2 regions of the Streptomyces misionensis genome follow, and region 2 is predicted to be linked to the other one. Evidence: predicted binding sites of a transcription regulator. Region 2 holds the regulator's gene; the other holds the start of a gene.
The links. Region 2 encodes HrcA, which represses chaperone genes, less so after heat shock. Its sites were predicted from a motif close to TTNGCACTCNGNNNNNCNGAGTGCNAA; they were not measured.
Positions count from the first base shown of each region.

Region 1: groES (co-chaperone GroES) is a predicted target of HrcA. The motif match lies at 1,018-1,044, and genes of this name have one in related genera.

Region 1 covers NZ_FNTD01000004.1:4,774,749-4,778,149, forward strand. Annotated here, with positions in the region: gene BLW85_RS23475 (polysaccharide deacetylase family protein) at 1-158, shown strand, start outside; gene BLW85_RS23480 (polysaccharide deacetylase family protein) at 178-984, shown strand; gene groES (co-chaperone GroES) at 1,191-1,499, shown strand; gene groL (chaperonin GroEL) at 1,622-3,250, shown strand; gene BLW85_RS23495 (DUF3293 domain-containing protein) at 3,344-3,401, opposite strand, start outside.
Region 2 covers NZ_FNTD01000004.1:2,824,945-2,828,345, reverse strand. Annotated here, with positions in the region: gene BLW85_RS14545 (DUF3097 domain-containing protein) at 1-406, opposite strand, end outside; gene BLW85_RS14540 (MBL fold metallo-hydrolase) at 441-1,163, opposite strand; gene hrcA (heat-inducible transcriptional repressor HrcA) at 1,327-2,343, shown strand; gene dnaJ (molecular chaperone DnaJ) at 2,344-3,401, shown strand, end outside.

The DNA of each region.
Region 1 (3,401 bases), 1.9 Mb from region 2:
GCGAGGACGACCAGCAACTGCGCCGCGGCGACATCGTGCTCACCCACTTCCGGGGCCGCGGCGACTGGGACGGCACGATGGTCGACGACATGCGCCGCTTCCTCAACAAGGTCACCCGCGAGGGCTATGCCGTGGCCCGCCTGGAGGACTACCTGTGAGCCGGCCGGGGGACCCCAGGTGAGCCGACCGGGGGAGGGCCGGCGGGCGGTCCGCGAGCGGCGCGGCCCGGGCCGCGCCGCGGCCGGTGCCGTGGCGCTGTGCTCGCTGCTCCTGCTCGTGGGCTGCGCCCAGTCCGTCGACCCCATCGAACGGCTGGGCAGGAAGGCGGCCGAGGGCGTCCACCCGCACGCCCCCGCGTCCGTCCAGCCCTACCGCCGCTGGGGCCTGACCGCGCCGCTCGCCCGTCCCCCGGTGCCCGCAGCCCGCCCCCTCGCGGCGCGTACGGGCCCCACCCCGCTGCCCCCGGTCGTGGACCACGTCCCCACCCGCGACCGGGTCGTCTTCCTCACCTACGACGACGCCGGGCGGGACCCCGGCTTCACCGCCATGGTCCGCCAACTCCGACTCCCGGTGAGCCTGTTCGTCCCCGACGGCACCCGGCCGGACGACCTCGCCCGGCTCCGCGCCGCCGGCGCCGCCGTGGAGAACCGCGCCCCCGACCGCCCCCCGCTGGCCGGCAGGCCGTACACCGTCCAGCGCGCCGCGATCTGCGCCCGCCGGGACCGGCTGCGCGCCCGCCTCTTCCGCCCGCCCGGCGGCGCCTACGACCGCACCACCCGGCGCGCGGCGGCCGGCTGCGGCATCACCGTCCTCACCCTCTGGCGTGCCGCCCTGACCCCCGCCGGGCTGACCTACCCCCGGGGTCCCCGCCACCTCCGCCCCGGTGACATCGTCCGCGTCACCCCCGGGGCCCCCGCGTCCCGTCTCCTGCGCGGCCTCCAGCGGCGGAACCTGACGGTGGGCCGCCTGGAGGACTACCTGTAGAGGACCGGGTACGGCCGACGCGCCACGACGTCATTGGCACTCCGCTTGACCGAGTGCTAATCGCAGTCATAGTCTCGGGTCTGGCACTCCCCCCTGGAGAGTGCCAACAACGCGACGGGCAGGTCCGGCACCCGCGACGACGGATCGACCTGGTCGCCACCTCAGACAGTTAACCCCGTGAGATCTCCGAAGGGGGAGGTCGGATCGTGACGACCGCCAGCTCCAAGGTTGCCATCAAGCCGCTCGAGGACCGCATCGTGGTCCAGCCGCTGGACGCCGAGCAGACCACGGCCTCTGGCCTGGTCATCCCGGACACCGCGAAGGAGAAGCCCCAGGAGGGCGCCGTCCTCGCCGTGGGCCCGGGCCGGTTCGAGAACGGCGAGCGCCTGCCGCTCGACGTCAAGGTCGGCGACGTCGTCCTCTACAGCAAGTACGGCGGCACCGAGGTGAAGTACAGCGGCGAGGAGTACCTCGTCCTCTCGGCTCGCGACGTTCTCGCGATCATCGAGAAGTAATCACCCCGAGCAAACCTTTGCTTTGAGCTGCGCCCCTGGCCCCCGCGACCGATAACGAAGCCGGGCGCCCGGGGCGCAGTTCGTCTTTGTACCCACAGATTTCCGAGAGGGCTCCCGCTGTCATGGCGAAGATCCTGAAGTTCGACGAGGACGCCCGTCGCGCCCTTGAGCGCGGCGTCAACAAGCTGGCCGACACGGTCAAGGTGACGATCGGCCCCAAGGGTCGCAACGTCGTCATCGACAAGAAGTTCGGCGCCCCCACCATCACCAACGACGGCGTCACCATCGCCCGCGAGGTGGAGATCGAGGACCCGTACGAGAACCTCGGCGCGCAGCTGGTGAAGGAGGTGGCGACCAAGACCAACGACATCGCGGGCGACGGCACCACCACCGCCACCGTGCTCGCCCAGGCGCTGGTGCGCGAGGGCCTGAAGAACGTCGCCGCCGGTGCCTCCCCGGCCGCCCTGAAGAAGGGCATCGACGCCGCGGTGAAGGCCGTCTCCGACGACCTGCTCGCCACCGCCCGTCCGATCGACGAGAAGTCCGACATCGCCGCCGTGGCCGCGCTGTCCGCCCAGGACCAGCAGGTCGGCGAGCTGATCGCCGAGGCCATGGACAAGGTCGGCAAGGACGGTGTCATCACCGTCGAGGAGTCCAACACCTTCGGTCTGGAGCTGGACTTCACCGAGGGCATGGCCTTCGACAAGGGCTACCTGTCCCCGTACTTCGTGACCGACCAGGAGCGTATGGAGGCCGTCCTCGACGACCCGTACATCCTGATCAACCAGGGCAAGATCTCCGCCATCGCGGACCTGCTGCCGCTGCTGGAGAAGGTCATCCAGGCCGGCTCCTCCAAGCCGCTGCTGATCATCGCCGAGGACATCGAGGGCGAGGCCCTGTCGACCCTGGTCGTCAACAAGATCCGCGGCACCTTCAACGCCGTCGCGGTGAAGGCCCCCGGCTTCGGCGACCGCCGCAAGGCGATGCTCCAGGACATGGCCGTCCTCACCGGCGCCACCGTCATCTCCGAGGAGGTCGGCCTCAAGCTCGACCAGGTCGGCATCGACGTGCTCGGCTCCGCCCGCCGCGTCACCGTCACCAAGGACGACACCACGATCGTCGAGGGTGCCGGCAAGGCCGAGGACCTCAACGGCCGCGTCGCGCAGATCAAGGCCGAGATCGAGAACACCGACTCCGACTGGGACCGCGAGAAGCTCCAGGAGCGCCTCGCGAAGCTGGCCGGCGGCGTGTGCGTGATCAAGGTCGGCGCCGCCACCGAGGTGGAGCTGAAGGAGAAGAAGCACCGTCTGGAGGACGCCATCTCCGCGACCCGCGCCGCGGTCGAGGAGGGCATCGTCTCCGGTGGTGGCTCCGCGCTCGTCCACGCGTCCAAGGTCCTGGAGGGCAACCTCGACAAGACCGGCGACGAGGCCACCGGTGTCGCCGTGGTCCGCAACGCGGTCGTCGAGCCGCTGCGCTGGATCGGCGAGAACGCCGGCCAGGAGGGCTACGTCATCGTCTCCAAGGTCAAGGACCTCGACAAGGGCCAGGGCTACAACGCCGCCACCGGCGAGTACGGCGACCTGATCAAGGCCGGCGTCATCGACCCGGTCAAGGTCACCCGCTCCGCCCTGGAGAACGCCGCCTCCATCGCCTCCCTGCTGCTCACGACCGAGACCCTGGTCGTCGAGAAGAAGGAAGAGGAAGAGCCGGCCGCCGCCGCGGGTCACAGCCACGGCCACGCCCACTGACGCGAGACCGGTGAACTCCGGTAGTCGTCAGGTCACTTCGCCCCGTCGCTCCGCGGCGGGGCGAAGTGCTGCCCGGGGACGCCGGAGCAGGCCTTAGCCGGCCGGCCGCGAGCGGGCGCGGCCCCGTGCGGAGGCCGCCCAGCCGCTCACC
Region 2 (3,401 bases):
CCACGACCACGCCCTCGATGCGCAGGTCGTCGCCCCAGACCTTCTCGACCAGCTCGGCGTCGTGCCGCCCCTCGACGTAGATGCGGCCGGCGCGGGCCACGCGGGCGCGGGCGCCGGGCACCGCGACCGAACCGGATGCCGTGCGGGCGGGACGGGCCGGGGCGGCGGCGGGGCGCACGAGGGTCACCGGGCGGCCCTCCAGCAGGAAACCGCGGGGTTCCAGCGGGAAGACCCGGTGCTTGCCGAAGCGGTCCTCCAGCGTGACCGTGCCCGCCTCGCAGCCGATCACCGCGCCGCAGAACCCGGTGCCGGGCTCCTCCACGACCAGGCCCGGCTCCGCGGGCACCTCCGGCACCGGCTGGGACTTCTTCCAGGGCGGGGTGAGGTCGGGGGAGTACTGGCGCATTCGGATGACGATAGGAGAAGAGCGGGGCGGGCGCTCACGACACGCCGAAACGCGCGGCCAGGGCGTCCCGTTGGCGCCGCACGAAGGCCGCGTCCACCACCGCTCCGTGACCGGGCACGTACAGCGCGTCCTCGCCGCCCAGCGCCAGCAGCCGGTCCAGCGCGGCCGGCCAGCGGGACGGTACGGCGTCCGGGCCCGCCTGGGGCTCGCCGGACTCCTCGACCAGGTCGCCGCAGAACACCACCTCTCGCTCGCCCGGCACCAGGACCACCAGGTCGTGGGCGGTGTGGCCGGGGCCGACGTTGGCCAGCAGCACCTGGCGGCCCCCGCCGAGGTCCAGGGTGCGCTCCCCGGAGACCAGGTGCCGCGGCGGGACCAGCGCCAGCGCCGCCTCCTCCGCGTCCGCCGCCGGCAGCCCGTGGTGGACGGCGTCGTGGCGCAGCGCGTCGCGCTCGCCGGCGAGCACCGCCTCCGCGCCCACCGCCGCGTACACCGCCGCCCCCGCGAACGCGGCGGCGCCGAAGACGTGGTCGAAATGGGCGTGGGTCAGCGCGAGATGGGTCACACGGCCGCCCGCCAGTTCCTCCGCCGCCGCCCGCAGCCGCGCCCCCTCGCCCAGGCTCGACCCGGCGTCCACCATCAGCGCCGTGTCCGCGCCCAGGACCAGCCCCGCCGTGCAGTCCCAGCCCGGCAGGCGGCACCGTCCGACCCCCGTGGTCAGCCGCTCCCATCCCCGCTCTTCCCAAGTCACCGTCATACCGCGACGCTAGCCCCACGAGCGGTCACGGGGGCACCGACCTTGCCCGGTGCGTACCCCACGGCCGTACACTGGGCCGGGGAACGCTGGCACTCGCACGCGAAGAGTGCCAGGCGCCCGAACCGAGGGACACAAGGGGACGACGTGCTGGAGGTGCGCGCGAATGCTGAGTGAACGCAGGCTTCAGGTGTTGCGCGCCATCGTCCAGGACTACGTCGGCACCGAGGAGCCGGTCGGGTCGAAGGCCCTGACCGAGCGGCACAACCTCGGCGTCTCCCCGGCCACCGTGCGCAACGACATGGCGGCCCTGGAGGACGAGGGGTTCATCGCCCAGCCGCACACCAGCGCGGGGCGCATCCCCACCGACAAGGGCTACCGGCTGTTCGTCGACAAGCTCGCCGGCGTCAAGCCGATGACCGCGCCCGAGCGGCGCGCGATCCAGAACTTCCTGGACGGCGCCGTCGACCTCGACGACGTGGTGGCGCGCACGGTACGGCTGCTCGCGCAGCTGACCCGGCAGGTCGCCGTCGTGCAGTACCCCTCCCTGACCCGGTCCACCGTGCGGCACGTGGAACTGCTCGCGCTCGCCCCGGCGCGCGTGATGCTGGTGCTGATCACGGACACCGGCCGGGTCGAGCAGCGGATGGTGGACTGCCCGGCGCCGTTCGGCGAGGCGTCCCTGGCGGATCTGCGCGCGCGGTTGAACAGCCGGGTCGCGGGCCGCCGGTTCGCGGACGTGCCGACACTGGTCGAGGACCTGCCGGACGCCTTCGAACCCGAGGATCGGGGTACGGTCTCCACGGTGCTCTCCACTCTTCTGGAGACACTGGTCGAGGAGAACGAGGAGCGGCTGATGATCGGCGGCACCGCCAATCTCACCCGTTTCGGACACGACTTCCCCCTCACGATCCGGCCCGTCCTGGAGGCGCTGGAGGAGCAGGTCGTGCTCCTCAAGCTCCTCGGCGAGGCGAAGGATCCGGGCATGACCGTGCGCATCGGGCACGAGATCGCCCACGAAGGACTCAACTCAACCTCCGTGGTGTCGGTGGGCTACGGTTCGGGCGGCGAGGCGGTTGCCAAGCTCGGCGTGGTCGGACCGACCCGCATGGACTACCCGGGAACGATGGGAGCGGTACGCGCAGTGGCACGGTACGTCGGACAGATCCTGGCGGAGTCGTAAGTGGCCACGGACTACTACGCCGTTCTCGGCGTGCGCCGCGACGCGTCGCAGGATGAGATCAAGAAGGCGTTCCGCCGGCTCGCGCGCGAGCTGCACCCGGACGTCAACCCCGATCCGAAGACCCAGGAGCGGTTCAAGGAGATCAACGCCGCTTACGAGGTGCTGTCGGACCCGCAGAAGAAGCAGGTCTACGACCTCGGCGGAGATCCCCTCTCGCAGTCCGGCGGCGCCGGCGCGGGCGGCTTCGGGGCCGGTGGCTTCGGCAACTTCTCCGACATCATGGACGCGTTCTTCGGCACGGCGTCGCAGCGCGGGCCGCGCTCGCGCACCCGGCGCGGCCAGGACGCGATGATCCGGATCGAGGTGGAGCTGGACGAGGCGGCCTTCGGGACCACCAAGGAGATCCAGGTCGACACCGCGGTCGTCTGCAACACCTGCAACGGCGAGGGCGCGGCTCCGGGCACGTCCGCGCAGACGTGTGACATGTGCCGCGGCCGCGGCGAGGTCTCGCAGGTCACCCGGTCCTTCCTGGGCCAGGTCATGACCTCGCGGCCGTGCCCCCAGTGCCAGGGCTTCGGCACCGTGGTGCCGACCCCGTGCCCGGAGTGCGCCGGCGACGGCCGCGTCCGCTCGCGGCGCACGCTGACGGTGAAGATCCCGGCCGGTGTCGACAACGGCACGCGGATCCAGCTCGCGGGCGAGGGCGAGGTCGGCCCCGGCGGCGGTCCGGCCGGCGACCTGTACGTCGAGATCCACGAGCTGCCGCACAGCACCTTCCAGCGCCGCGGCGACGATCTGCACTGCACGGTGACGATCCCGATGACCGCGGCGGCCCTCGGCACCAAGGTGCCGCTGGAGACGCTGGACGGCCTGGAGGAGGTCGACATCCGGCCCGGCACCCAGTCCGGCCAGTCGATCCCGCTGCACAACCGGGGCGTCACGCATCTGCGCGGCGGCGGCCGGGGCGACCTGGTCGTCCACGTCGAGGTCCAGACGCCGACCAAGCTGGACCCCGAACAGGAGCGCCTGCTGCGCGAACTCTCCAAGCTGCGCGGCGA